Regions from separate parts of the Mesorhizobium sp. M0715 genome, predicted to be linked through region 3. Evidence: riboswitches for the same ligand, from Rfam matches in the RefSeq annotation. Region 3 holds a riboswitch; each other region holds the start of a gene.

Region 1 (7,389 bases), on a different contig from region 3:
TTAGAATAGCCGGCGAAGTGGTGAACGACGTGCCGCCGTCGAAGCGCGGCATCGCCATGGTGTTCCAGTCCTACGCGCTCTACCCGCACATGACCGTCTACGACAACATGGCGTTCTCGATGAAGATCGGCAAAGAGAACAAGGCCGAGATCGACCGCCGTGTGCGTCAGGCCGCCGAGATCCTGCAATTGACCAAATATCTCGACCGCCTGCCCAAGGCGATGTCAGGCGGCCAGCGCCAGCGCGTCGCCATCGGCCGCGCCATCGTGCGCAATCCGAAGGTGTTCCTGTTCGACGAGCCGCTTTCGAACCTCGACGCCGCGCTGCGCGTCGCCACCCGCATCGAAATTGCCAAGCTCAAGGAATCGATGCCCAACACGACCATGATCTACGTCACCCACGATCAGGTCGAGGCGATGACGCTTGCCGACCGCATCGTGGTGCTCAAGGACGGCCATATCGAGCAGGTCGGCACGCCGATGGATCTCTACAAGAAGCCCGGCAATCTGTTCGTTGCCCAGTTCATTGGCTCGCCGGCCATGAACATCCTGCCCGCGACCATCGAAAAGACCGGCAATCCGACCGTCGTCAGCCATGTCGGCGGACGCAAGGCAACCGTGCCGATCGCAACGCCTGCTTCGGCGAAGGGTGCTGCGGTGAGCTTTGGCGTGCGGCCGGAGGACCTGATCATCGCCAGCGGCGCGGACTATCTGTTCGAGGGGACGGTCGACTATCTCGAGCAGCTCGGCGAGGTTCAGCTGGTCTATGTCGACATCGGTCGCGCCGACCTGCCGCTGGTGACCAAGCTGCCCGGCAATGTCGAGGTCAAGCGTGGTTCGACGTTGCGGCTGAGCGCCAATGGCGAGGACCTGCATATCTTCGACGCTGACGGACGGTCGTTTGCCCTTCATGAGGCTGAAGCGAAGGCGGCCTGAGGCAGGCCCGCGTGTTGGACGCAAAAAGAGCGGCGGGCTAGGCCCGCCGCTCTTTTGTAGAAGATCAGCTTCGGCTGTTAACGGCCGAAGAGATTCCGGTCGCTGCCCTGAGGGGCGGACTTCTCCACGTCGCCCGACGAATTGAGCAGCTTCTCGACGAGGCCACCGCTGTTGCGGACCGAGCTCGTATGCGCGCTGTCAACCGAAGTAACCGCAGGCTGATTGGCGCCATTGGAGCCAAAGTTGTCGCTGCCGGCGAACGCGCTGCCGGTGATGGCCAGAACGGCGGCGGCAGCAATAAGGATCTTGTTCATTTTAATCTCCTGAATTCTGGATTTCGCCAGGACGGCAGACACAGCTGCCGTCGCTTGCGAAATTGGCTGTTAGCGACCGAAGAGGTTACGGTCGCTGCCCTGAGCGGGCGTCTGGGCAGCCGGTTCCGAGGTCTTGGTGGAAGCCGTGTACGACTGGTCCACTGCGGCGGCAGGCTGGTTAGAGCCGTTCGAACCGTAGTTGTCGCTGCCGGCGAAAGCGCTGCCGGAGATGGCCAGAACGGCGGCGGCAGCAATGAGGATCTTGTTCATCTTAAATACTCCTGAATGTCTGAATTTCGCCAGGGCGGCGGGCGAGCCCGCCGTCGACTGGGAATCGGCTGTTAGTTGTTGCCGAAGACGTTGCGGTCAGCACCCTGGGCAGGCGCCTGAGCAGCCGGTTCCGACTTCTTGGTCGAAGCGGTGTACGAGCTGTCGACAGCAGTGGCTGCCGCGGCGTTCGAACCGTAGTGGTCGCTACCAGCGAAGGCGCTGCCGGAAATGGCCAGAAGGGCTGCGGCAGTGAGAATGATCTTTTTCATTTTTGTACTCCAGTATCGTCTTTTTCCGTCCGTCTAGCGGCGTGTCTTGGAAATGAAATCGCGTCGTTCGGACAGCCCCGATGTGGGAGGGCAACCCCGCCTTTTCCAATCACGAAGTTGTTCCGTGTGGACCATGAATCCACACCTTGAAATTGTGCCAAGGGAATCTACGGGTATATTTTTCTTCTTTAAATCAGCATGTTAAGTGTAACCGCTGGATGGATCACTGACTGTTTCAGAGGCCCAGCGTTCACACCGTCCTGCACGCACCGTCAACAGAAACGAACCGTTCGGTTCGATTTTAGATCGAGCTAATAGTCACTTTTCGAAACCGTTAACCTTTTTTGACCCCGCCAAGGGGTCCGATTCGGGGATATCGCAGCCGGCAAAATGGTCATCCGGGAGGTGGATTTCAGCCCGCGACGGTCTGCGGGAACGTTCGCAGGCCGTGTCGCGCCGCATGGATACGATGTCGTTTTCATGCCGACGGCGCGCCCCCGATCGTGGTTAGATCATACCATCTCAGGTGCCGCTTCGTGACGACGAGGCGGAGAATTGGGAAGCCGGTCAGAATCCGGCGCTGCCCCCGCAACGGTGGTGGAGTTCAAGTCGCAACGGGAGACCACTGGGCAACTGCCTGGGAAGGTGTCGCGATGGTCCGCAAGGACAACTCCAGAGCCCGGAAACCAGCCCGAGATTGTTAGACTCGACTGATCGCGGTGGGCGGTCAAGAGGTGGATAGCGCATGTCTGGCACCTAGCCGGCCTGCGTTTCAATCCTTCCTCCATCACCACCAGTTCAGTCCTTAGAAACGAGGACAGGACATGGATACCCGCAACGACATGCTGAGGCTCCTGAAGGGGCGCCGGCAAGGCTTTTCGCTGGAGCAGCCCTTCTACACCGATCCGGACTACTTCAAGCTCGACATGGAGCTGATCTGGTATCGCGACTGGCTGTTCATCGGCCATGATTGCGAACTGCCGAAGCCGGGCAGCTACATCACCGTGCAGATCGGCGACTATCCGGTGGTCCTTGTCCGCGACCAGCACGGCAAGATCAACGCCTTCCACAATTCCTGCCGCCATCGCGGCAGCCGTGTATGCAACACGGAGAAGGGCACGGCGGCAAAGCTCGTCTGCCCCTATCACCAGTGGACCTATGAGCTGGACGGCCGCCTGCTGTTTGCCCGCCAGATGGCCGACGGTTTCGACAAGAGTGATTTCAGCCTGAAGCCGGTCGCCTGCGAGAGCGTCGGCGGCTACATCTTCATCTGTCTGGCCAAGGAGCCGGCGGATTTCGCGCCGATGCGGGCGATGATCGAACCCTATCTTTTGCCGCACCGGTTGCGTGAAGCAAAGATCGCCTTCGAGAGCACGATCGTCGAGAAGGGCAACTGGAAGCTGGTCTGGGAAAACAACCGCGAGTGCTATCACTGCGCCGCCAATCATCCTGAGCTGTGCAAGACCTTCCCCGAGGCTCCGACCGTGACCGGCGTCAACGGCGCCGACAGCGACCCTGAAATGGTCGCGCACTGGGCCAAATGCGAGGCATCAGGCCTGCCGAGCAAATTCCGCATCGATCCGGCAGGGCAGTACCGCGCCACCCGCGCGCCGCTGCTGCGCGATGCCGTCAGCTACACCATGACGGGAAAACGGGCGGTCCAGAAGAACCTGTCCGACAGCGTTTCAACCGACCGCATCGGCTCCTTGCTGCTTTATCATTATCCGACAACCTGGAACCATATCCTCGGCGACCATGCCGTCACCTTCCGCGTGCTGCCGATCAGTGCCACGGAAACCGCGGTGACGACAAAATGGCTCGTCCACAAGGATGCGGTCGAAGGCGTCGACTACGATCTCGCTGAGCTCACCCATGTCTGGACCGAGACCAACGACCAGGACCGTCGCATCGTCGAGGAAAACGCCTTCGGCATCTTGTCGCCGGCCTACGAACCAGGCCCCTATTCGGAGCTGCATGAGGGCGGCGTGATCCAGTTCGTCGAGTGGTACGCGTCGTTCATCGGACCGCGCCTTGCAGAAGGCGACCGGCCGGCCCTGCGCAGCGTCGCCTAGCCCAGGGGACAAGAGGATGAATGCGATGACGGACCTTGGCCTCTATCGCCATCTCGACCAGATGACGCCCTGGAACGACAGGCTGCAGGTGCTGGAAGTGATCGGCGTCAGTGACGAAGCGCCTGACGTGAAGACCTTCACCTTCCGCTCCGACAACCAGACCTGGTTCCGCTACAAACCGGGCCAGTTCGTGACGCTGGAATTACCGACATCGGACGGGCCGCTGATGCGCACCTACACGCTGTCGTCCTCGCCGTCGCGGCCGTTCTCAATCGCGGTGACGGTCAAGGCGCAGGCGGGCAGCACCGGTACGCGCTGGATGTTCGACCATCTGACGCCGGGCTCGCACGTCAAGGCCTATGGGCCGACCGGCGACTTCTCGCTACACAGCCACCCGGCGGCCAAATATCTGTTCATTTCGGCCGGCTCCGGCGTGACGCCGATGATGTCGATGCTGCGTTGGCTGAACGACTGCGCGCCATGGACAGATGTCGGCTTCGTCAACTGTGCGCGCCGCCCGGAAGAGATCATTTTCCGCAAGGAACTCGAGCTGCTCGGCAGCCGCATGCCCGGCCTGTCGCTCGGCTTCATGATCGAGGAGCGGTCGAGCCGCGAGGGCTGGTTCGGCCATATGGGCCGCATCGACGCGATCCGGCTGCCATTGCTGGCGCCCGATTTCCGTGAGCGCGAGATCTTCTGCTGCGGCCCCGATCCCTTCATGCGCGCCGTGCGCGGCATGCTGGACGCCGCCGGCTTCGACATGGCGAAATACCATCAGGAAAGCTTTGCGGCGCCTGCCGTGGAGGAGATCCCGGCGCCGTTCTCGCCGCCGGCGGAAGACGGCGCCGCTGCTGCTGTCGAGGCCGTGACACCAATCCGGTTCTCGCTTTCCGATGTCGATGCCGAATGCGTCGCCGGCCAGACCGTGCTGCAGACGGCACGCGCCTCTGGGGTGCGGATTCCCGCCGCCTGCGAGTTCGGCCTGTGCGGCACCTGCAAGGTGAGGAAGGTCGCGGGCGATGTCGAGATGAGCCACAATGGCGGCATCCTCGATCACGAAATCGAGGACGGCTTTATCCTCGCCTGTTGCTCGAAGCCGCTTTCTGCGCTTGAAATCGAAGCGTGATCGGCTGCGCTCGCCCCGAGCCTGCGCTATCTTGCCAAAAACCCTGCAAATGGTTAGACGCCTGCAACGGTGGGGTTGACCGTAAGGCCCGAAGATCATCTCCGCGGCCTGCTCGGCGGGGGAGCAAACATGCGACAATCCGGCATCTATGCCATTGCCAGCAAGGATATCGTCTTTGAATCCTTCGACGGCGAAGCCGTCGTTCTTGACCTGACCACGGGCAAATATTTCGGCTTCTCTGATTCAGGCAGCAGACTTTGGGATGCACTGTCGTCCGGCGTGCCTGCCTCCGAACTGGTCGGCGCCACGACCGGAATTGGCGCCCTCGATGCCGCCGCGATTGACGGCTTTGTTTCACAATTGCTCGAATTCGGTTTGCTGGCGGCCGTAACCGATGGCGTGGCAAGACCGGTTCCAAGCGAATTGCTGGCTCAGCTCGCCGCTGCCAGAGAGCCCCTCAAGGTCGACATCCATGACGATCTCGCCGATCTCATTGTCGTCGATCCCATCCACGAGGTCGAGGAGCCCCTCGGCTGGCCCGCGGTGAAGCAAGCCAACTGAAGCGCCCATCAGGTTCTCGTTGCCGGACAGCTCCGGAACAGGCAAACCCATGCCGAACGTCACTCTCGAAAACTTGGTTGACTACGCACGTCATGTCCTGGCGCAAGCAGAGAGCAGCGCCGCGCATTATCCACTGACCCGCAAGGCGAGCTTGCCGCATCTGGATCTGACCGCGCATGTCAGCGCCGGCGCGTTGGCGGATGCCGTCGCTCATGGCTTTGTCACTGCTCCGGGCAACCGAACGCCTGCCGACATCTGCCGCGTCTTCGTCGCGCATCCCGGCATAGACGGCATCGCGGCACCGGCCAGGTGGGGCCAGGGAGCCTTCACGCAGCATGGCTTCGCCACCCAACTGGCGGAAGCCGGTTTGCGTGGCAACCATTTCCACGACCTGGATTTCTGGCAGTTCTATGATCCGCAACGTCGCGTTGGCGTGCAATTGATGGCTTCGGCCGACGCCTTTCCGCCGTGGGAGCCGGGAGCGCCGCTGCGGGCTTTCCTGCATTGGGAATATGGGGCGCGCGGCATGCGCCTTGCCCATGCCGGCACGCTCGGCGCCAATGGCAAGGGCGTCCTGCTGGCCGGTGCGGGCGGGGCTGGGAAATCCGGAACCGTTGCCGCCGGCCTCCTCAACGGACTGGACAGCGTCGGCGACGACTATGTGCTGGTCGACCTTGCCAACGGCGTGACTGCCCGCCCACTGTTTTCAACGCTCAAGCAGGATCCCCAAGGGTTCGCGCGGCTTGGGCTGAAGCATCGGCTGCCGGCGCATGGTCCGCTCAACTGGCAAGGCAAGCATGCTTTTCACATTGATGACATCGCGCCCCGACCCGTGCCCGAAACTCTGGACATCGTTGCGCTGGTGGTGCCACATATCGGCGGAGGCGAGGCAAGTTCAATCGTGCCGGTGTCGCGCAGGGATGCCATGATCGCCTTGGCACCGTCCGGCATAGCGCAGATGCCGGGCGAGCGAGAGAGCGGCTTTCGCTTCTTCAGCGACCTGACCCGCCTGCTGCCGTGCTATCGTCTGTCGCTGGGGACGCAGCCCCAGGAGATAGCCGGCACGATTGCCGACTTTCTCGCGCGGGGCGATTCGTGAAACTGAGCGTGATAATGCCCGTCTACAACCGTGAACGCTATGTCGTTTCGGCATTGCGCTCGCTGGTGCGGCAGCGGGACGCCGCCGATCTCGACATCATCGTCATCGACGACGGCTCGACCGACGGCTCTGCTGAGGCCGTGCGCTCGATGATGCGCGAAAACCCCTGTATCCGACTGTTCCAGCAATCCAACATGGGCGTGGCCAGGGCGCGCAACGCCGGGCTGCGGCAACTGCCGCCGGATGCGGAGTTCGTTTCGTTTCTGGATTCTGACGACATCTCGCCGGCCGGACGGTTCAAGGCCGATCTCGCCCGCTTCGAGGCTACCCCCGGGCTTGAGTTGACCTATTCGCTGATGACGCTGGTCGACCGGATCGACGATGAGCGGCTGAAACCGGCAGTCGACAGCCGCACGATGACGCTTCGGGGAATTTCGCTGAGCGCCGCCGTGTTCAGCAGAGGGCTTGTCGACCGGACGGGCGAGTTTGATGAGGATTTCGAGCAGGCTGAGGATACCGACTATCTGCTGCGCGTTTTCGAGGCGGGACCGAACTACGAATTGTTGGACGCCGTCGCGATCTACTACCGACGCCATGCCGGAAATGTCACCAAGGAACATAGCGGCAGGGTCCGCAACCACTTGCGTGCAATCCACAAGTCGATGCGGCGGCGCAAGGCCGATCCGTCACGGCGTGAGGTCCAGGGCATCTTCGAATTGAAGAGTCCCGCCGATTGGCGAATG
Region 2 (7,389 bases), on a different contig from region 3:
GGTCGGTGCCGGCCAGCGGCCCGGTCTCGACCGGCACGCCGGTGCGCACCGCGATATCAAGCGCATCGACCTCCGCCGCCAGCAGCGCCGCGCTGTCCGTGGTCAGCCCGCGTATCTGCAGACTGCCGCGCGCGGTGACTTCCATGATGCCGTTGCCATGCCGCAAGGCGGATTCGGCTAACCCGATCAAAAGCTTCGGCGACAATCCTCCAGAAGATGGGCCTCCAGCGACCGGGTTGAGCCGCACCAAAAGCCCGTCGCCGGTTTGCATTGGCGCCGACAAAGCCGGGCAGGCGCCGCGGCGCGAGAAGGCGTTCATGCAGCCACCCCAAGCGCCTCGGCCTCGGCAATCATGGCCGTCAAGTCGTCGTCGATGGAATTGCGCAGGGGATGCCAGAGGCCACGCCGTCGCGCCGACAGGAAGCGCTCGGCGATGACTTTGGCAGCGGCGGGGTTTTCGCGCAGGATGAAGGCGCGAACCTCGGGATCGCCGAGATAGGCATCATGCACCGCCTCGATCAGCGCTCCCGAAATGGCGTGCGTGGTTTCGGCAAAGCCGACCAGCCGGTCGACCGTTTCGGCGAATTCGGAGGCGCCGCGCGGGCCATGGCGCATCTGGCCTGATATGAAGCGTGGATTGACGGCGCGTGCGCGAACCACCCGCGACACAGCCTCGCTGACCGAGCGCGGCTTCGGCTTTTGCGGGTCCGTGGTGTCGAGCACGATGACGTCGGCATTCCTGCCGAGCGTTGCCAAGGCGGCCGAAAAGCCGCCGATGAAGGCGACGTCGGCGGAGCCTTCGAGGATGTCGCGGCCGGGGTCGTCGCCGGTGTGGACGAGAAGATCGGCCTCGGCGATGCGGGTTTCGAAGGCGCCGGGCACCGAGATGCCTTCTCCTTCTGCGCCGCCATAGGCGTGCGAGGTGGCGTCGAGATAGGCGCGGCCGATCTCTTCGCGCACCGCCCAGTTGCCGGAGGACAAAATATCCTCGACGCCAGCGCCATAGGTGCCGGGCGAGGTGCCGAAGATGCGCGGGCTGAGCTTGCCGTCGGCACGGGTTTTGGCCGCGAGCGGGTTTTCCGTATCGTCCTCGTCGCGGGCGGCTACCGCGTTGGCGGCGGCATCGATCAGTGCGATCTGGGTCGGGAACATATCGCGGAACAGGCCTGATATGCGCCAGGTGACATCGACGCGTGGCCTTCCGAGCGTGGCCGGCGACAATACCTCGATGCCGGTGATGCGGCCGGTCGCCGAATCCCATTGCGGCCGGCAGCCCATCAGCGCCAATCCTTGCGCGATCTCCTCGCCGCCGGTGCGCAGTGAGGCCGAGCCCCAGAGATCGATGACCAGCGAGCGCGGCCAGTCGCCATGCGATTGCATGTAGCCGCGCACCACTTCCTCCGCCGCTGCCTTGCCCAGATCATAGGCGGTCGGCGTCGGCATGGTGCGCGGGTCCGAGGTGAACAAATTGCGGCCGGTGGGCAGAACGTCCGAGCGACCCCGCGCGGGCGCGCCGGCCGGGCCGGCCTTGACGTGGCGGCCATCGAGTGCGGCGAGCAGCGCCGCCTTCTCGGCTGCCGCACTTTGGCGCCGCATGGCGTCGGGCTCGTCCTCAGGGGCGCGGCCATAGATATGCAGCCCGTCCTTGATGGCAAAATCCTTGAGGTCGCAGAGCCAGGCGTCGATGCGGCGCAACGCTTCGTCGGGCGCGTCGGTCGTGGCGACGCCGGCTTCGGAAGCGAGGCCGGTCTTCTGCGCCGTCTCGACGATCAGCTTGGCAAGGCGGTCGCGGCGGCGGCGGTCGAGCCCGTCGGCCTGGGCGTATTCGTCGACCAGCCTTTCCAGCTTGTGCTGGTCTTCATCCAGGCCGGCACCGGTCAGCGGCGGCGGCAAATGACCAAGGGTGACGGCGGCAATGCGCCGCTTGGCCTGCGCCGCTTCGCCGGGGTTGGAGACGATGAAGGGATAGATGACGGGCATGGCGCCGGTGACGATCTCGGGAAAGCAGTTCTCCGAAAGCGCAACGGTCTTGCCCGGCAGCCACTCCAGCGTGCCATGCGCGCCGACATGGACGAGCGCATGGACGCCGAGCGATTTGCGCAGCCACAGGCCGAAGGCGATCAGCGCATGGCGCGGCGGGAGCGTCGGGTCGTGGTAGTCGGCGCGGCGGTCGACGGAGCGGCCGCGGTCTGGGGCGAGGGCGACCGTGATGTTGCCGAAGGTGGCAGCGCGGAAGGGGAAGCTTTGGCGCGAGGCGCCCCCCTCTGTCCTGCCGGACATCTCCCCCGCAAGGGGGGAGATTGAGCTCTCATTGCCGCTTTCGCCAGCTACGAACGTCGCAGAATGAGCGCCGATGGCGGAACTGCCGATCTCCCTCCTTGCGGGGGAGATGTCCGGCAGGACAGAGGGGGGGGCCTCGCACAAACCTATCTCATATTCAGCCTTCCAAGCTGCATCTACGGCAGCAATTGCTGCAGACGGCAATGCCTTCGAGAACTCCACATAATCCCTCAAGGCCAAGCCATGCCCGCCCTGGCCCAGCCGCGCCAGCAACTCACGCGGCGTTTGCGGAATCCCCTCAACGACATAGCCCTGTTCGCTGAGGTCCTGCAGCATGGCCAGCACGCTGGACGGGACATCCAAACCCACGGCGTAGCCGGTGCGGCCGGGGGCACTGGGATAATCCGGCATCAGGATGGCCAGCTTGCGTTCGGCGCGGGCTGTCTCCTGCAGGCGGATAAAGGCCGCGACGCGGTCAGCCACTTGCGCCACACGATCCGGTTCCGGCCGGTTGGCAAAGGCGCGGTGGCCAAGTGCTGGATCGATCTCGCTCTCGCCCTTAAAGGAAATGGCGCCGGCCAGGATGCGGCCGTCGAGTTCGGGCAGCACGACATGCATGGCGAGGTCGGCGGGCGCCAGGCCGCGCTGGTTGGTCTCCCAGACGTCGCGGCGGGTGGTGGCGACGATGACCTGGAAGACCGGTACGCCGGCGCGGTCGAACAGGGTTTCAATGCCGGGTTCGGCGCCGGACGCGAAAGCGGTCGCGGTGATGATGGCGGCGGGATTGAGCGCGGCGAGTGCGGTTTCCACGAACGCCAGGGATGAGGGGTCCTTGAGGCTGGAGACGAAGATGGGGACCGGATTGATGCCGCGCTGGCGGAGCGCGTGGAAAAGCGCATCGATGGGCGCGACATCGGCGGCCAATAGCATCGAGCGATAGAACAGGATGGGGATGATAGGAGCGTTGACGTTGTCAGCGTCGAGTTCCTTCACACCCCCCTCTGTCCTGCCGGACATCTCCCCCGCAAGGGGGGAGATTGCGCTGTCATTGGAGATTTCGCCAATTGTCGAGGTTGCGGACGCGTCAGCTTCTAATGAAACGGGAAAAGAGCCGGCTTTGATGAAGTCCGATCTCCCCCCTTGCGGGGGAGATGTCCGGCAGGACAGAGGGGGGTGTGAAGGATCACCAACGACCCCAAGTCCTGGCTCATAAAACCCGGCTTTCGGCACTGGAACCGGCTCTGCTACGTCCGCATCCGATCCAGCCAGCCCCGCCAATCTCCGCACCAGCGCGCTCATATTCGCCGGGCCGCCCTCGCGGAAATAGTCGAGCAGGCCATCGAGCTCCTCGCGCGGTAGCGTCGAGGCTTCGATCAGGCGCAGATCCTCGTCGCGGCATTCGCCGGGCAGCAGCGCCAGTTTGATCCCGCGTTCGCGGGCGGTCGAGGCAAGCTGGTCGCAGCCGTAGCGCCACCAGTCGTAGCCGCCGAGGATGCGCACGAGGATGACCTTGGCGTGGCGGGCGACGCTGTCGACCCAGAGGTCGACGGACATGGGATGGCGCAGGTCACGCAGGGCCGCCAGCCGCATCGAAGGCAGGTGTTCCGCTTCGGCCTTCCAGGCCGCCGCCAGTCCGGCGAGGTCGCTGTCGGTGAAGGACAGGGCCACGATATCCGCCGGCGTCTGCCGCAGATCGACCGGCTCGGCGAGGTCGTCGAGCGAGGCGGATGTCGTGGTGAGGATGTGCATCGCAACCCGTGTCCGAGATCAGCCGGCGAGTATACGCTCGATCGCCGGGCGGTTCAGCCCCTTCAGGCCGATGACGACGAGACGCGAGCGGCGGTCGTCCTGCGCGGTCCAGGCGCGGTCATAGTAATGATTGACGCGCGGCCCGACGGCCTGCAGCAAGAGCCGCATGGGCTTGCCGCCGACCTCGACGAAGCCTTTTACGCGCAGCACGTTCTCTTCTTCGGCGACGGTGGCGACGCGCTTTGCCAACTCGTCCGGATTGGCGATCGAGGCAATGTCGACGATGAAGGTGTCGAAGTCGTCATGCTCATGGTCGAATGCGCCGTCATGGTGGGACTTGCGGTTTTCGATGTCGTCCTCGACGGCGAGACCGAGCCCGAGTAGCACGGAGGGATCGACCTTGCCATGCGACGTCGGCACGATCTTCACCGCGCGGGCGGAATGTTCGTTGATGATGGCGTTGGCGCGGGCGGTGCCGGCGGCGTCCATCAGGTCGCTCTTCGACAGGATGATCAGGTCGGCGCAGGCGATCTGATCCTCGAACACTTCTTCCACCGGATCGTCATGGTCGAGCGTCTCGTCCCCGGCGCGCTGCGCCTGCAAGGCGTCCATGTCGTTGGCGACGCGGCCTTCGGCCAGCGCCGGGCCGTCGACCACGGCGATGACGCCATCGACTGTGACGCGGCTCTTCACGCTCGGCCACTGGAAGGCCTGGACCAGCGGCTTGGGCAGCGCCAGGCCCGAGGTTTCGATCAGGATGTGGTCGACCCTCGGCGTCAGCGCGAGGATCTTGTCGAGCGCCGGCACGAAATCGTCGGCGACGGTGCAGCAGATGCAGCCATTGGCCAGTTCGACGATGTTTTCCTCCGGGCAGGTGTCTATGCCGCAGCCCTTGAGGATCTCGCCATCGATGCCGATGTCGCCGAATTCGTTGACAATGATGGCAATGCGCTTGCCGCCGGCGTTTTCCAGGAGATGGCGGACCAGCGTCGTCTTGCCGGCGCCGAGGAAGCCGGTGACGACGGTGCAGGGAACGCGGGAGAGGTTCGCAGGCGAATCTGGGGCAGTCATGGTCAATCCTTCAGCAGGTCTAAGGGAGGGATGCGGGCAACGAGGCCACGCTTCAGGCTATCGGGGCGGCCGCGCCATGGAATCAGGGCGTCCTTCGAGGTGGCGAAGAGCTTGGCGCCTGTCACGAGGTCGGCGCCGCTGGTCGTGGTCAGGTCGCCGAAGACATAGCTCCAGCACCCGTCGCGCAGGATGGCGGCGCTGAGGCGGCGCTTGCAATTGCCGAGGCATTCGACGCTGCGGATGCGGATGTCGTCGCCGGATGCGGCGCGGCGCGTGTCGTCCGCCAGCAATTCGCCGGCGCGGGGATGAGCGTCGGCGCCGGTCTCATCGCGGCAGGAGGCGCAGACGATGATGGTGACGCCGGCCAAGGCATCATCATGGCCGGACGAAATATCCGCTGTGCCAGCCGAAAAACTGCTGTCGTGGTCCAAGATCGGGCTCCTTGCCCGGAAACCCGCCGGGCGATCGGATTCTAAAGTCGCAGACGGCAGGTCTCCTGGCTCGCGGGTCATCGCCTTGGTAGCCGCCTTCCCGGGAACTCCCCAGTGGCTTTCGGCCTTGGCTCTTCGCTTACAGTTGCGGGGACAGCCGCGGATTTGGGATTTTGCCCCGCACCGCATTCCCTCTTAGCTCTTGCCGTTGCGGGCAAGAGACCATCTGAACCGGATTTAGGCTTTTGCGGGCAGCGGTGTCAACGCAACGCAGGGGCAATCTGAAATCAGGGGCGGGGACGCTTCACTACCACTGACCGCTCTTCGCGAATGCCATCTTCGTTGTTGGGATCAGGAAAAGCTGTAACGAAAGCCGTCAGAAGGATATCTCCATCTTGCCGGTCCAGCCATCCGGCGCCGTCACCCACATCGAAGTAAATGCCATCAACTTTGAAGCCAAATGTGTCTCCAGCAGGTCAGGGTAGCGTTTTCGGATTGCCTGCGCATGTACGTCCCATGAAAAGGACGAAATCCTATCGAGGCACTCCTGCACCTCTTGGGTCAGCCTGGCTTTGATATCCATTGTTTATCCGCTAGCCTGTGTACGTTGGCTCAATTGTTATCTCCCGGCAACGCAAGGATGACCTGACGCAGCGCCTGGTACCCGTCGCCGTGGTGCCAGTCCTGATCAACGAGGAGCTCTTGACCTTCCGGCCAAGTTTCGTTGTCCAGGAGAATTTCGTTGCCGACCAGTGCTCCGCCATAGCTCGCCAGGAATATCCGGATGAAATGACTGCCAGGGCGAACCTTAGCCGTGAACAGTTTTTCCAAGCGGGCATAAAACGCTGGATATGTCCGGTTGAGAGTGCATTCCACTGCAGCCTGTGTGATCACAGGTCCACCGTAGATCTTCCAGCCAGCATCATTCCGTTGCCAGAATGCAATCTCGGCTTGCATGTTCTCGCAAACATGCTCCGCAAGGCCCTCGATCAGCACATGAAATACACCGATCAGGAATTTTCCGAATGCTTGGAAAATCGCCTGTTCACGCGTGTCGCCCAGTCCAACAAAAGATTCGATGACCGGCTGAGTGCCTAGCAACGGTGAGAAGACGTAGATTTCGAGAACAAGCCTGCGACCCGAGCCTGACGGCTCCTTGTCGAAAACTTGGGCTTCAAAGCGCAGGTCTTCCAGTTCAATCCTGACATCGTTCTGTCCACGGATGGCGCTGATCCCATGCGCAATCAACGCTTCGTGAATCAGGTCGAGAACCTCTTGCGATGCCATCATTGAACCTAGGCCGACAAAACTCCCTCAAACGGCTGCAGCCGACGGCTGATGTCAAGAGCGCCCGTCGCTGATCACGCTCAGCAGCGCCGGACCCAAATCCCCGGCAGGCGTCACTTCGATGCGTTCGAGTCCGAGCCAGCCCTGCATCTGCTTCAATTCCTCGAACAGCTCTGCAGCGGTTTCAGGCGGTGCACCGGGCTCCGCATAGGCCGCATGGACGCGCAGTATGCTGGCCGGACGGTCGGCCTTGAGGTCGACGCGTGCCACGATCCTGTCGCCGAGCAGGAACGGCAGGACATAATAGCCATATTGCCGCTTGTCGGCCGGCGTGTAGATCTCGATGCGGTAGTGGAAATCGAACAGCCGCTCGGTGCGCGACCGCTCGAAGACGACCGGATCGAACGGCGCCAGCAGGGCGCGGGCCTCGACTTTGCGCGGCAGGCGGGCGTCTTTGTGAAGATAGGCGGGCTTGTCCCAGCCTTCGACACGCACCGGCAGCAACTCGCCCGTTTCAACCAGTTCCTCCAATCGGCCTTTCATATCGGCCGGCGACAGGCGGAAATAATCG
Region 3 (7,389 bases):
CATCGCTTTCGAGATCGATGTCGGGCTGCATCGCGGCGGGTTCGCCAATCCTGAGGCCTTGTCGAAGGCGTTGAGCGCGTTGCCGGCCCGGCTGCATTGCGAAGGCGTCATGGCCTACGAGGCGCATGCGCCGCTCATTCCCGGCCTTTTCGGCGGACCGGCAAAGGCATTGGCCAAGGCGTCGGCGCAGGCCTCGGCGTTCGTCGCCTGTCTCGGCGCCGACCAGCGCCGTATCCTGAACATCGGCGGTAGCAAGACCGCGCTGCTTCATCATGGCGGCATGGCCAACGAGGTCTCGATGGGCTCCGCCTTCGTGCTGCCCAGCGACTTCGATACGCCAGGACTCGACGGCTTCCAGCCGGCGGCCTTCATCGCCACGCCGATCCTGAAAATGGTCGAGCCGATGCTGCCTGGCCCGCCGGCCGTCACCCGCCTGCTGCAGGCGCTCGGCCGCTTCCCGCGCAAGGGCTGCTATCTCTATGGCGGCAAGTGGATGGCCGAGCCCGTCTTCCCCGAAGGCATGAAGGCGAACGGGCTGCTCGGCCTGTCCTCCAACCAGCAATTCATGGGCTTGCCCGCCGACGCGACCGCAAAACCCGGCGACTACGCGTTTCTAAGGCCGACGCAGAGCGAAGCCGTGCTGCAGCAGTTCGGGTCGATCGCTGTGTTTTCCGGCGGCGGGATAGTCGATCGCTGGCCGGCGCTGCCGATGGCCTGACCGACTACGCCTTCACCGGTATCCAGATCTCCAGCCCGCCATTGCCGCTGCGTGGGTCGAACTCAGGGCCGTAGCGTTCGAATTCCGGCGCATCCGATATCTCGTGGCCGGAAGCCGGCAGCCATTTGTTCCAGATCGTATTGACCGTGCGGCGGATGGTCGAGATGTGTTCGCGGTGGGCAAAGACCGCATATTTCTGCGCCGGCACCCGCACCCGGCTGAATTCCCTCGGCAGGTCGGAAAAATCAGACACTTCGACGCCGGCGATGTAGTCGAAATTGCCGGCATCGTCGCCGTTGACGCAGACGCCATAGGCGACATCGCCGGTCTCGCCCGGAATGTTGCCGATATAGGGGCCGAAGCGCTGCCATTGCATCGGAATGGCGGCGCTGGTTTCGCAGCTGTAGCGTTCGCCGAGGCCGGCGATCAGGAACGGCCGGCTGGTCTCGAAACGCGGTGGTTCGAGATTGGTGAGGAAGGACTGGTCCATCAGGATCGGCTCCACGAGGTCGAGCTTGTCGAGTGTGCCTTGCGCGCGCACCAGTTCCGGCGTGGTGCCGAACTGATCGCGGAAGGCCCGGGTGAACGCCTCATGCGAGTTGTAGCCGGCGTCGAGCGCGACGCTGAGGATGTCGGGCGCCCCGCCGGCCAGCTTGCGCGCCGCCTCGGTCAGCCGGCGTGAGCGCATGTAGCCCATCACCGACCGGCCGGTGGCGGCCCCGAAAGCCCGCGTCACATGAAAACGCGACACCCCGCTGCTTTGCGCGACATCGTCGAGTGTAACAGCCTCCGGCAGATGACTTTCGACGAACCACAGCGCTTTCTCGGTCGAGTTCATTTTGCTCCTCGCATTGGCCAGATCATCCTGCCGTTTCCTGGCGCGGCCAGTTTGATCGAAATTGCGCATCCCGCGCAATCGCACCGATCCCGTCACAGTCGCACCGATATGGCGCAGCGTTGGAGCGCCCCTTGCCGCCGACGAGCCAAATTCGGCAGGCTTCACTTGACAGCGCCAGGCGGCATCCTCTAAATGCGTAATGTTATTACATATCGAGAGCGGGAAATGCATGTTTCCCCTAGCCGGCCCACCACTCCGTCCGAGAAATCCATTGCGAAGCGATTGGGGGAAATCTACGCTGAAGCGGTGATGGTCCCCGAGTCGAAAGGCGAGGGGTGAAAAGGGAACACGGTGAGATCCCCAGGGGTCGAGGCCGTGGCTGCCCCCGCAACTGTAAGCGGCGAGCAAAATCCGTGAATGCCACTGGCCGGCAAGGCTGGGAAGGCAGGATGGCGCAACGACCCGCGAGCCAGGAGACCTGCCATCACTGAGTTGACCGGACGGGGTGTGCCGGGAGGAAACGCGAATCCCGGTCTTGTCGGCCGCTTCGCCAGCTTCCTTCCGTCGCCAGTTTTGGAAAGTGACGGAAAGTTGGACGGCTCTATCGATCATCGCATCATCGTGAGCACGCTTTGCCATCCCGGCAATCTGGCGGGCAGCCGATGCCCGTAGCGCTTCTCGAAGCCCGTGACCTCTGCGCCATGGCGAACGGGCGGGATCTGGTCCAGGCGGTCAGCTTCTCGGTGGCCGCTGGCGATCGCCTAGCCATCATCGGTCCCAACGGCGCCGGCAAGACGACGCTGCTGCGCATGCTGTCGGGCATGCTGCGGCCAAGTTCCGGCGAGGTGAACCTCGGCGGGCGCCGGCTGGACAGGATTTCCGCCGCCGAGCGGGCACTGCATATCGCCGTGGTCGGCCAGACCGACCAGCCCGATCCGCGGCTGGCGGTGATCGACTATGTCGAGCTGGGCCGGGTCCCGCACGCTCGGCTACGGCGCAGGAGCGAGGAGCGTGACATTGTCGTCGATGCGCTGCGCCGGACCGGCCTGCTGCCGCTGCTTGGCCGCACCATCGGCTCGCTGTCGGGCGGCGAGCGCCAGCGCGCCCAACTGGCCCGCGCCATCGCCCAGCAGCCAAAGATCCTGTTCCTCGACGAGCCGACCAACCATCTCGACCCGCGCGCCCGCGGCGAACTGCTCGACCTCGTGGCAGGCTTCGAGATGACGGTGATCGCGGTGCTGCACGATCTGGCGCTGGTGGCACCGTTCGCCACCAGGGTGGCGGTGATGAACCATGCCCGTCTGCAAGCGCTCGCCGCACCGCGCGAAGCGCTGACCCAAAAGCTGATTCGCGAAATTTTCGGCATCGATGTGCTGCGTCTGCGCCATCCGACCGAAGACCGCGAACTGACGGTGTTCGATGTTCCGAACCGTGCCGCGCCGCCATCCTGATTGAAGCCGTCCCATATCGATCATCCCGTCCACAGGAGCAAACCCTTGAAACGCCTTGCTTTTTCGCTTGCCTTCTCGCTGCTGGCCTCGACAGCCCTGGCCTTCCCGGTAACTGTCGACAGCTGCGGCAAGCCGCTGACCTTCGATGCGCCGCCGAAGCGCGCCGTCATCCAGGATCTCAACATGGCCGAGATGGCTTTCGCGCTGAAACTGCAGCCGTCGATCGTCGGCCTGACCGGCATCACCGGATGGTACAAGGTGGGTCCTGAGTTCAAGGCCGAGCAGGGTTCGATCCCGGAACTGGCGCCGAAATATCCGACGCTCGAAAACCTCGTCGCGGTCGAGCCCGATTTTTTCTTCGCCGGCTGGTATTATGGCATGAAGCCGGGTGGTGAAGTGACGCCCGACACGCTTGCTCCGCACGGCATCAAGACGCTGGTGCTGACGGAAAGCTGCGTCCATCTCGACAAGAGCCGCCCCGCCGCCTCGATGGACCTGCTCTATGGCGACGTCGAAAAGCTGGGCACGATCTTCGGCAAGGAGGCCGAAGCTGAGAAGCTTGTCTCCGGCTGGAAGACGCGGCTCGCCGACATCACCGCCAAGGTCGGCGACGCCAAGGGAACGCGGGTCTTCCTCTATGATTCCGGCGAGGACAAGCCGTTCACCGCAGGCAAATTCGCCATCCCCAGCGCCATGATATCAGCCGCCGGCGGCGACAACATTATGGCCGACATGGACACCAGTTGGGGCAATACGGACTGGGAAACGGTGGCGTCGCGCAATCCGCAATTCCTCATCCTGCTCGATTACCAGGATGGCGGTGGCTACAGGAAACTGCTCGATTTCCTGAAGGCGCATCCGGCCATGAAGGAGACCGACGCGGTCAAGAACGAGCGCTTCGTCGCGCTGCGCTATGCCGAACTTACTCCCGGCCCGGCCAACATCGAAGCGATCGACAAGATCGCCAAGGCCATGCATCCGGAAGCGTTTTGATGCCTGTCGCCCAAAAGTGCGCAGCGGTTTTGGGGCAACGACATGCATGAACAAGAGATCCTGGAAGTGCGTCGCACGCGTCCTGACAGACGCGACGCATTTCCAGGCTTGCGCCATCCGGCATTTGCACTGGCCATGCTGGCGGGCGCGGCGGCGATCGCCGCTCTCGCTCTGCTGTCGATCGCCTATGGTTCGACACTGATCCCGCTGACCGATGTTGTTGCCGCGCTTGGTCGTGTAATCGGCTTCAGCGGGCACGACGTGGCAGGACCGGTCGGCAAGATCGTCGTCGACCTGCGGCTGCCGCGCACGATCCTGGCCATCTGCGTCGGCGTCGGTCTCGGCGTCGTCGGTGCGCTGCTGCAGACGGTGACCCGCAACGACCTTGCCGACCCGTTCCTGTTCGGCCTGTCGTCGGGCGCCGCCGCGGGTGCGGTTTCCGTTATCACCGTCTTCGGCGACAGTTTCGGCATCTGGACATTGCCGGTCGCGGCCTTCACCGGCGGCATATTGGCTGCCGGCGTCGTCCTGCTGCTGGTGGCGCGGGTGAGGGGGCAAGGCCCGGAGCGGCTGATCCTTGCCGGCCTTGCCGTGTCCTTCATGTTCACCGCCTTGACCAACTATCTTGTCTTTGCCGGCGATCAGCGCGCCGCCCACTCCGTGCTGTTCTGGACCATGGGCGGCCTTGGCCTGGCGCGCTGGGACAACATCTGGCTCGGCGCACTGGGTGCGGGGACCATTCTGGCTTACGCGCTGTGGAACCACCGCCGGCTCGATGCTTTCCTGGCCGGTGAAAATGCCGCCGAAAGCCTTGGCGTGCCGGTGGCGCGCATGCGCCGGATGACCTTTCTCGTCGCCGCCTTCTCGACGGCTATCCTTGTCTCGGTCGCTGGCGTCATCGGCTTCGTCGGGCTGATGATCCCGCATCTGTCACGGCCGCTGGCGGGCCCCTTGCACCTGCGCCTGGTTGCCAGCTGTGCCGTGTTTGGCGCGGTGCTTTTGCTGGCCAGCGACCTTCTGGCCCGAACGCTGCTGCCGCCGCAGGAACTGCCGATCGGCATCATCACCAGCTCGGTCGGCGCGTTCTTCGTCGTCACCATGCTGATCCGCAACCGGCTTTGAGTGCGGCCTGGGTCAGGGCCGCGATTACTCTCCCGAAATGCCCAGTTGCACCCGTTGCTTTGGGCGCTTCGACTGGAACAGGGCAAGCAAAAAAACGCCGGCCTGAACGACGACGATCGTCGGGCCGGTGGCTGCGTCGATGTGATAGCTGAGGATCGTTCCCACGACGCTCGACCCGATGGCGGCCGCGGCGGCAATGGCGAGCATGCGCTCAAAGCTCTTCGTCAAAAGAAAGCCGATCGCTCCCGGCGCGATCAGCATGGCGATGACAAGGATGATCCCGACAGCCTTCAGCGAGGCCACGATGGTCAACGCGAGCAGCGTCAGCAGCCCGAAATGCAGCAGGTTGACGGGCAGGCCGATCGCGCGCGCATGGGCCGGATCGAAACAATAAAGCAGCAGATCCTTGCGTTTTGCCAGAACGATGAGGATCGCCGGCACGACGATGACCGCCGCCTCGATCACGTCGCGCCACTGGACGCCGAGCATGTTGCCGAACAGGATATGATTGAGATGCTGGTCGGTCTCGACTTTGACGAACAGCACCAGGCCAAACGCGAACATGCCTGAGAAGACGATGCCCATGACTGCGTCCTCCTTGATCCGGCTGTGCTGCTTGAGGTAGCCCGTCGCCAGCGCGCAGCCAAGTCCTGCCACGAAGGCGCCGAAGGCAAGCGGGATCCCGGCGATATAGGCGAGCACGATACCCGGAAGCACGGCATGCGAAACGGCGTCGCCCATCAGCGACCAGCCCTTCAGGACGAGATAGCAGGACAACACTGCGCAAATGGCGCCGACCAGAACGGCGACGGCGAGACCGCGACGCATGAATTCGTGACTGAGCGGTTCGGCGATCCAGGACCAGATCGTCATCATGACGCGACCTGCGATGCGGCACGTGCCGCCCGGCGTGCGGCGAGCCGCCCATGTTTGGGTGCGAAGACGAAGGCAGTCAGAAAGACCACGGTCTGCAGCACCACGATCAGTCCGCCAGTCGCGCCATCGAGAAAGAAGCTGAGATAGGCGCCAACCGCGCTCGTCGCCGCGCCGATCGCCATCGCGAGCAGGATCATGACGCCGAACCGATCGGTAAGCAGGTAGGCGGTGGCGCCAGGCGTTACCACCATCGCGATCACGAGGATCGCGCCGACGGTCTGGAGCGCGGCGACGATGCAGGCGCTGAGCAGCACGAAGAACAGGACCCGCAGCCGCCACGGATTCAGGCCGACGCCGCGCGCATGGTTCTCGTCGAAGAACACCAGCATCATATCCTTCCATCGAAGCCCCAGTACAGCCAGCGAAACCGCTGCGATGAGGATGACCTGGGTTACATCCTCGTCGGAGATTGCGAGGATGTTGCCGAGTACGATGGACTGGATGTTTACGGAGGTCGGACTGATCGACGCAATCAGCAGCCCGCCAGCGAACAGCGTTGTAAAGACAAGGCCGATCACGGCGTCCTCGCGAAGTTGCGTCACGCGCCGCACCAAGGTGATGCCGAGTGCGGCGATGAGGCCGGAGGCGAATGCGCCGGCGGCATAGGGAAGGGCCAGCATGTAGGCGGCCGCAACGCCCGGCACCACCGAGTGGGCAAGCGCGTCGCCCATCAGGGCCCAGCCCTTTAGTATGAGATAGCAGGACAGGAACGCGCAGACCATGCCGACCAGGGCGCTGACCCAGATGGCCTTGGCCATGTAGTTGTAGGTGAAGGGTTCCAGCAGGATGTCGATCACGGGGCTGGCGATCCGCTGTCGGGCTTCATCATCTTCTCTTGATCCCGCTCGCCGTAAAGCACCAGAGGACGCTCGTCATCGGTCAGCACGGTCAGGTGGCGAGCGTCGGGGTCGTCATGAAGATCGGCGCCGCCGAGGCGCAGATGCCTCAGCACGCCGCCAAAAGCTTTCGCAACATTGGCTTGCGTAAACGTTGTCTCTGTTGGTCCGAAGGCCAGCACCGTCTTGTTGAAGATGACGACATGGTCGCAGAAATTGACTATGCTGCGAGATTGTGCGTCGACACCAACATCAGCTTGCCGTCGTCGCGCATCGACCGAAGGAGATCGATGATCGCTGCTTCGGTCTGAACGTCGACGCCGGTGAACGGCTCGTCGAGCAGGATGATTTCGCCGCCCTGCGCCAGAGCGCGCGCCAGGAACACACGCTTCTTCTGGCCGCCGCTCAGTTCGCCGATCTGGCGCTTGCGAAAATCGGTCATGCCGACCCGTTCCAGTGCCGCGTCGACCGCCATGCGATCGGCTCTGCCTGGGA
Region 4 (7,389 bases), on a different contig from region 3:
CCGAGATCCTCTAGGCAGCTAGCGCCCGGCTCGAAACCGGGCGCTATCTGATTATTCCGCGGCAATCGCGGCCGCTTCACATCCGTCCATCTCGCACTCAGTCGTGGCAAGGCTGCGTTGGCCAAGCAGCACCGTGGCCAGCGCGATCGTGCCTGAAGCCACCGACACCCAGAACCCGTTCGGTGCACCGAACGCATCCACCACCGCGCCGGCCGCGAACGAGCCCAGCGCCATGCCGATGCCGATGCCGGTCATGACCCAGGTGATGCCTTCGGTCAGCATCGCTTCCGGCACATGCCGCTCGATCAGGCCGAAGGCCGTGATGAAGGTCGGCGAGATCGCCACACCGCTGATGAACACGGTCAGCGCCAGCAGCGGCACGGTGTCGGCGGCGAGCGGCAACAGCGTGCCGAGCGCGACGAGGGCGACTGCGATGGCGAGCTGGCGTTGCAGCGGCGCCTTCAGGCTGAGCGCGCCGACGATGATGCCGAGCACGAACGATCCCAGCGCATAAACGCCGATGACAAGGCTGGCGGCGCCGGGTTGGCCAAGCTCCTTGGTGATCGCCACGGTGGTCACTTCCGTCGTCGCGAAGGTTGCGCCGACGAAGATCAGGGCAAGCGTGATGATCTGAACCGGCCGCAGGCGGATCGCCGAGCCGCTTGAGTTATGGTCGACCGGCCGCACCTGGGGCTCGGTCGAGCGTTGCAGGATGAAGGCCGCTGATCCGAATGCGAGAAATAATGTGCTCACCAGAACGCCGGCTTCCGGGAATAGGGCGGCACTCAGGCCGACCGATAACGATGCCCCGGCGATATAGACCAGTTCATCGGCCACGGACTCGAAGGCGAATGCGGTGTTCATCTGCGGTCGTCCTCGGAAAATCTCTGTCCAGCGCGCCCGCACCATCGCAGGTATGCTTGGCATGGCGGCGGCCAGGAGTGCCGACACGAACAGCGTCCACACCGGCCAGTCCTGGTTGGCCGCCGCTATGAGGATGGCGAAAGCCAGCACCGCGATGATAGTGGTGGGCACGACGATTCGTGTCTGGCCCAGGCGGTCCACCAGTCTCGATATTTGCGGCGCGACGAAGGCGTTGGCCAGCGCGTATGTCGCCGAGACGGCTCCAGCCAGCCAGTATTCGCCGCGCGCCTGCGACAGCATCGCCACGATGCCGATGGGCGCCATGGCGATCGGCAGGCGCGCTAGGAAGCCGGCGGCCGCAAAGCCCTTGGCGCCGGGGGCACGAAAGATTGCCGCATAGGGATTTTGCATCGGTTGGTTCCTCGACAAAGGACGATTGGACAATTACATACGGAGCGTATGATTATTAGATAGAGCATACGCCGCGTATGTCAATTAGCATACGAAGCGTATGTGAGTAGGTCCAGGACACATGCACAAACCCCGCAAGGAGATGATCGCCGAGACGCGCGCAAAGCTTATTGCGGCGGCCCGTCATGCCTTCGGCACAACAGGCTATGCGGAAGCCTCGATGGATGATTTCACCGCTTCGGCCGGGCTGACGCGCGGTGCGCTCTATCATCATTTCGGCGACAAGAAGGGGCTGTTGCAGGCGGTCATAGCCCAGATTGACGGCGAGATGGCGGCGCGCATCAATGAGGTCGCGTCGAGAGCACCGACCCGCTGGCAACATTTCGTCGACGAGTGCTCGACCTATATCGAGATGGCGCTGGAGCCGGAAATCCAGCGCATCATGTTCCGCGATGGCCCGGCCGTGCTGGGGGATCCAGCGCAATGGCCGAATGCCAGTGCGTGCATCGCTTCAATGACCGACCATCTGACCGCGCTGCAGGAGGAGGGGGTCGTTGTCTCCAGCCTCGACCCCGAGACCGCCTCGCGACTGATCATCGGAGCGAGCAGCCAGGCGGCGCAACGGATCGCCAATTCGAACGACCCCGAAACGACGTCGAAGAAGGTGGTGACGGCGTTCAAGCAACTGCTTGAAGGCCTGCTGAAGAAGCCGGATCCGCAGTCGAATTGAAGTTCTCACCGGAGCTTTCGTGCCGGCAGCTGTTCACGATAGGAATTTTTTCTTGACACCATGCCCTCAGCTAAGGTATATATTCGTCCATGGTGCTGATTTGCGCCAGTGACCGGCCGCACAGGCGGGTTTTTCGTTTGATGCTCCGTCAGCCAACGCGCTGGCGGGCTCCGAACCAACCCGTTACCCCGAATTCGTCGCCCTTTGGCGTCAGGGCCGCAATTGACAATCGCCGGGTTGAGTCCATCCTCTTCCACCATCTCTGAGGCGGAGATTCGGGACACATGTGGGATTTCGAGATCGGCCGGTCGGTGTCCATCATGATGCGGACCTGGCCGTTCATCGTCTTTCGCATGATCGTCTATTTCGGCATCACGCTGGCCTATATTATGGCAACCGGCACCGGCGCCTCCGTCGGCTATGGCGTTGGCCATATCTCCACCGATCCCGACGGGCCGCTGTCGTTTGCCCTGTGGGGCGGCGTGGTCGGTTTCGGCGTCGTCTCGATCGCCGTCTACTGGATCCGCGAATACATCCTCTATGTCGTCAAGGCCGGCCACATCGCCGTCATGGTTCATCTGATCGACGGCCGCGACATTCCCGGCGGTCAGGACCAGATCGCCTACGCCAGGGATGTCGTCACCCAGCGTTTTGCCGAAGCCAACATCCTTTTCGTCGTCGACCGACTCGTCAAGGGTGCCATCCGTGCCATCACCGGCCTGCTCGGCGGTATCGCCGCCTTCCTGCCGATACCAGGCCTGAGCGGCCTGGTCTCCTTCATCAACACGGTGATCCGCCTGTCGCTGACCTATGTCGACGAGATCATCCTCGGCTACAACATCCGCATCAATTCAGCCTCGCCCTTCGAGACGGCGCGCCAAGGCGTAGTGCTCTATGCTCAGAACGGCAAGGTCATGGTCAAGAACGCCGTCTGGCTGGCGGTCATCATGTGGGGCATGTCGTTCATCATCTTTCTGATGATGCTGGCACCTGCCGGTGCGATTCTGTTCCTGATGCCTGGCCAGCTCGCCGGCTGGGCTTTTGTGCTCGCCATCGTCTTCGCCTGGGCATTCAAGGCGGCGTTCATCGAGCCTTTCGCCATCGCCTGCCTGATGCAGGTCTATTTCAAGACCATCGCGGGCCAGGTGCCCGATCCGGCCTGGGACGCCCGGCTGGCCGAGGCATCGTCGAAGTTCAGGGAGCTCAAGGACAAGGCGCTGGCCTCCTTCGGCGGTTCGCGCTGGGCTACGGCCGGCGCCACACCCTGATCGGCTGGGCGGATGGTGTCTGGTGAGGCAGGAACGGTGTTGAGGCGCGCCACGGTGGATTTGAGCTGTGTCTCGCCTTGCCCGGAAAAGGTCTCGCTCATGATCAGCTCCGGCAGCGGCAGCCGCCGTCCCCAGCCATGCGTTTCAAGGTCCGGTTTGGGAGCGAACTCGGAAACACGGCCGAGGCAGAGATAGGCGACCGGCGTTACGTGATCCGGAATGGCCAACAGCCGCTTCAGCGCCTCAGCCTCGATGATGCTCACCCAGCCGACGCCAACGCCCTCGGCACGCGCGGCCAGCCAGAAATTCTGCACCGCGCAGACGGTGCTGTAGAGATCCATCTCCGGATTGTGCCAGCGTCCCAGCGGCGAACCCTTCGAGCGCTGCCGGTCGCAGGTGATGCAGATGTTGAGCGCGCTCTCGCAGATGCCTTCCAGCTTGAGCTTGCGGTACAGCGCCTGTTTTTCCGCCTCGATCGCCGGCAGTTCCTGTTCTCGCGCGGCCAGGAACAGGTCGCGCACCTCCGCCCGTCGTTTGACATCGCGAATGACAATGAAATTCCATGGCTGCATGAAGCCGACCGATGGCGCGTGATGGGCGGCAAGCAGCAGCCGTGCCAGCACGTCGTCATCGATCGCGGTGGGCAGGAAATGGCTGCGCACGTCACGCCGCGTGAACATGGCGCGGTAGACCGCATCGCGCGCATTCTGGTCAAATCCATCGTCAATGGCAGCGGTCATGTGTTCCGGCATCGCTTGTCCCCTTGCGATTGCAGATTCAAAACTGACAGAGCGTACTTTGTGCGTCCAAGTAGACGCACGTCGCTCTGATGCCATCCGCCTGACCACGCGGATGACAATGCCTGCCAGGCCGGTCTTCTGGCTCGGGATCAACCCGCGTCCGGTGCCTTCCCGTCATCGACAGTGGCATTTACCGGCGCGGTCCCCCTCACAGCGTTGGGCACGCCACGGAATTCAACCGTGTTCCCGATTCTCCCGCTTGCGGCGGGCACCAGGCAGTACCAGGGACCTTACGCCGAAGCGCCCGCGGGGCCAATGCCTGCGGCGACGCGAATGGACGCAGTCGCGATTTTCCCCAGTCATCGGCCGCCCGTGCATGGCCTTTGTCGATCCGGGTCACTAGATTAGGACGATGACCACCCGTCTCTACACCCATCCGATCTTCCTCGAGCATCTCACGCCGCCCGGACATCCCGAGCGGCCCGACCGCTTACGCGCCATCGAGCGCGTGCTCGACGACGAAGCCTTTGCCGGGCTCGATCGTATTCAGGCGCCGGAAGGCGACGAGGCCACCATCCTCTACGCGCATCCCGCCGATTTCGTCGCCCGCGTGCGCGCCGCCATCCCCGACGAGGGGATTGCCCGCATCGATGCCGACACCACTGCCAGCCCGAAGAGCTGGCAAGCGGCGATCACCGCGATCGGCGCCGCCAACGCCGCCGTCGATGATGTCTTTTCGGGCCGCGCCGACAACGTCTTCGTCGCCGCCCGGCCGCCCGGCCATCATGCCGAAAAGACCACGGCGATGGGCTTTTGCCTGTTCAACACGGCGGCGATCGCGGCGCGTTATGCGCAGAAGAAACACGGTGTCGAGCGCGTTGCCGTCGTCGACTGGGACGTGCATCACGGCAATGGCACGCAGGATATTTTCTGGGACGATCCGTCGGTGCTCTATTGCTCGACACACCAGATGCCGCTTTATCCCGGCACCGGAGCGAAGACCGAAACGGGCGCCGGCAACATCGTCAACGCACCGCTGGCGCCGCAGACCGGCAGCGAAGTGTTTCGCGATGCCTTCCTGTCGCGCGTCCTGCCCGCGCTCGACAATTTCGCGCCCGACCTGATCATCATTTCGGCGGGGTTCGACGCGCACCACCGCGATCCGCTGGCCGAGATCAATCTGACCGAGGATGATTTCGACTGGGCGACCGGCCAGCTGATGCAGCGCGCGGCACGCCACAGCGGCAACCGGCTCGTCAGCCTGCTCGAGGGCGGCTACGATCTGCAGGGATTGGCATTTTCGGTCGCCGCCCATGTCGGGCGACTGATGAAAGGATGAATGATGGCCGATGAGACCAACGAAGACGTCAAGGCGATGAGCTTCGAGCAGGCACTCGATGCGCTGGAGAAGATCGTCGATGATCTGGAGCGTGGCGACGTGCCGCTCGACCAGTCGATCAAGATCTATGAGCGTGGTGAGGCGCTGAAGGCGCATTGCGACCGGCTGCTGAAGGCCGCCGAGGACAAGGTCGAGAAGATCAGGCTGTCGCGCGACGGCAAGCCGGTTGGAACGGAGCCACTCGACGCGGATTGAGGCTCGGTCCGAAAATGGCCTCGCCTCACCGGTTTTTGGACATGATCATGATCGAGGATATAACTCGTTCCGATTGAAACAGCTCAAGGACAAGAGGAGATACGGAAGCGATGTGCAGAAACATCAAGACCCTGTTCAATTTTGATCCGCCGGCAACCAATGACGAGGTGCGCGACGCGGCTCTTCAGTTCGTCCGCAAGCTGAGCGGAACCACGCGACCCTCGAAGCAGAACCAGCACGCCTTCGACCATGCCGTCGAAGCCATCGCCGCCTCGGCGCGCGAACTGCTCGATTCCCTGGAAACCCACCAGCATCCGCGTAATCGCGAAGAGGTCGCGGCCAAGCTGCGGGCAAAGGCGGCGATCCGCTTTGCCTGATGCGGCCAGGCGGCCTTCGACCACCGACAAGGAGAGTCCATGAGCTTCTTCCCCGGGAAAGACCCTGAGGCAGGCGATGCCTTCGCCAGCGATCAGATCGAATTGATGGTCATACCCAACGCCAAGGATATCGGCGGTTTTCAGGTGCGCCGTGCCCTGCCGACGGCAAAAAGGCGGCTGGTGGGGCCGTTCATCTTCTTCGACCGCATGGGTCCCGCGATCCTGCGCGCCGGTCAGGCACTGGATGTCCGTCCGCATCCGCATATCGGCCTGTCGACGGTCACCTATCTGTTCGACGGCAAGATCCGGCACCGCGATTCACTCGGCACCGAAATGGTCATTCAGCCCGGCGACGTGAATTTGATGACCGCCGGCCGCGGCATCGTCCATTCGGAGCGTACGCCGGAGGAACTGCGTGGCGCGCCGATGTCGGTATCCGGCCTGCAGACATGGCTGGCTCTGCCGGACGACAAGGAAGAGGTGGCTCCGGTTTTCGAGAATACCGCAGCGCTTCGGCTTCCCGAGATCGAAGCCGAAGGCGTCAACGGGCGCCTCATCATCGGCGATTTCCAGGGACTGCGGTCCCCGGTCAGGGCCGACACGGAGACGCTCTACGCCGACCTGCGCCTGGCGCCCGGCGCCAGCGTGAAAATCCCTGCTGATGCGGAAGAACGCGCCATCTATACGCTGGAAGGCGAGGTCTCAATTTCGGGTGATGTATTCCCAGCCGAACGGCTGCTGGTGTTCCGTCCCGGTGACGAGATCGTCGTGTCGTCGCAGACCGGGGCGCATTTCATGCTGTTCGGCGGCGCCTCTCTTGGTTCGAAGCGTTACATCTGGTGGAATTTCGTCTCGTCGTCCAAGGAGCGCATCGAACAGGCGAAAGAGGAATGGAAGACGGGCCGCTTCGACATCGTTCCCGGAGACGAGGAAGAGTTTATTCCGCTGCCGGAAAGCTGATGCCCTGTCACCCAAAAGTGGCAGAACGAAATGCATAGACAAAAGACTAGGGCCTGATCCGCGTCACTGACACACATTTACTTTCGCCGGCCGGCGGCCTATTCGCCCATCAACCGAAAGCCCGAGCACCGTGAACGCAACGCCGCATACGCCGCTTCTCGACAAGGTCCGCATCCCGGCCGACCTGCGCACGCTTGCCGAAAGTGAACTGCCGCAATTGGCGTCCGAGCTTCGCGCCGAGCTGGTCGACGCCGTGTCCCGCACGGGTGGTCATCTGGGCGCAGGGCTTGGCGTGGTCGAGCTGACAGTGGCGCTGCACTATGTCTTCAACACCCCCGACGACCGGCTGATCTGGGATGTCGGCCACCAGGCCTATCCGCACAAGATCCTGACCGGCCGCCGCGACCGTATCCGCACGCTGCGCCAGGAAAGCGGTCTGTCCGGC

What was found. A riboswitch is a leader RNA that binds a small molecule or an ion and turns the genes downstream of it on or off. The one in region 3 is predicted to bind cobalamin.
Region 1: linked by a shared signal. The riboswitch ahead of NKI21_RS02235 (aromatic ring-hydroxylating oxygenase subunit alpha) and the one ahead of NKI21_RS26195 (ABC transporter ATP-binding protein) in region 3 are both predicted to bind cobalamin.
Region 2: linked by a shared signal. The riboswitch ahead of NKI21_RS29245 (DUF1636 family protein) and the one ahead of NKI21_RS26195 (ABC transporter ATP-binding protein) in region 3 are both predicted to bind cobalamin.
Region 4: linked by a shared signal. The riboswitch ahead of bluB (5,6-dimethylbenzimidazole synthase) and the one ahead of NKI21_RS26195 (ABC transporter ATP-binding protein) in region 3 are both predicted to bind cobalamin.

Annotation. Positions count from the first base shown of each region.
Region 1 covers NZ_JAMYPL010000002.1:74,231-81,619, forward strand. Annotated here, with positions in the region: gene NKI21_RS02215 (ABC transporter ATP-binding protein) at 1-935, shown strand, start outside; gene NKI21_RS02220 (DUF680 domain-containing protein) at 1,013-1,249, opposite strand; gene NKI21_RS02225 (DUF680 domain-containing protein) at 1,319-1,519, opposite strand; gene NKI21_RS02230 (DUF680 domain-containing protein) at 1,591-1,788, opposite strand; cobalamin riboswitch at 2,296-2,497, shown strand; gene NKI21_RS02235 (aromatic ring-hydroxylating oxygenase subunit alpha) at 2,613-3,860, shown strand; gene NKI21_RS02240 (FAD-binding oxidoreductase) at 3,886-4,986, shown strand; gene NKI21_RS02245 (PqqD family protein) at 5,116-5,547, shown strand; gene NKI21_RS02250 (serine kinase) at 5,597-6,646, shown strand; gene NKI21_RS02255 (glycosyltransferase family 2 protein) at 6,661-7,389, shown strand, end outside.
Region 2 covers NZ_JAMYPL010000035.1:34,069-41,457, reverse strand. Annotated here, with positions in the region: gene cobG (precorrin-3B synthase) at 1-319, opposite strand, end outside; gene NKI21_RS29255 (cobaltochelatase subunit CobN) at 316-4,029, opposite strand; gene cobW (cobalamin biosynthesis protein CobW) at 4,048-5,100, opposite strand; gene NKI21_RS29245 (DUF1636 family protein) at 5,103-5,531, opposite strand; cobalamin riboswitch at 5,570-5,773, opposite strand; gene NKI21_RS29240 (hypothetical protein) at 5,908-6,114, opposite strand; gene NKI21_RS29235 (DUF6348 family protein) at 6,144-6,821, opposite strand; gene NKI21_RS29230 (winged helix-turn-helix domain-containing protein) at 6,873-7,389, opposite strand, start outside.
Region 3 covers NZ_JAMYPL010000026.1:83,367-90,755, reverse strand. Annotated here, with positions in the region: gene NKI21_RS26205 (DSD1 family PLP-dependent enzyme) at 1-718, shown strand, start outside; gene NKI21_RS26200 (AraC family transcriptional regulator) at 723-1,556, opposite strand; cobalamin riboswitch at 1,850-2,056, shown strand; gene NKI21_RS26195 (ABC transporter ATP-binding protein) at 2,219-3,007, shown strand; gene NKI21_RS26190 (ABC transporter substrate-binding protein) at 3,053-4,000, shown strand; gene NKI21_RS26185 (FecCD family ABC transporter permease) at 4,136-5,122, shown strand; gene NKI21_RS26180 (metal ABC transporter permease) at 5,147-5,995, opposite strand; gene NKI21_RS26175 (metal ABC transporter permease) at 5,995-6,855, opposite strand; partial or broken gene NKI21_RS26170 (manganese/iron ABC transporter ATP-binding protein) at 6,852-7,389, opposite strand, start outside.
Region 4 covers NZ_JAMYPL010000030.1:19,888-27,276, reverse strand. Annotated here, with positions in the region: gene ribB (3,4-dihydroxy-2-butanone-4-phosphate synthase) at 1-14, shown strand, start outside; gene NKI21_RS27665 (MFS transporter) at 52-1,275, opposite strand; gene NKI21_RS27660 (TetR/AcrR family transcriptional regulator) at 1,397-2,005, shown strand; gene NKI21_RS27655 (hypothetical protein) at 2,290-3,273, shown strand; partial or broken gene bluB (5,6-dimethylbenzimidazole synthase) at 3,396-4,013, opposite strand; cobalamin riboswitch at 4,125-4,304, opposite strand; gene NKI21_RS27645 (histone deacetylase family protein) at 4,426-5,352, shown strand; gene NKI21_RS27640 (exodeoxyribonuclease VII small subunit) at 5,356-5,607, shown strand; gene NKI21_RS27635 (DUF2277 domain-containing protein) at 5,718-5,984, shown strand; gene NKI21_RS27630 (pirin family protein) at 6,024-6,944, shown strand; gene dxs (1-deoxy-D-xylulose-5-phosphate synthase) at 7,075-7,389, shown strand, end outside.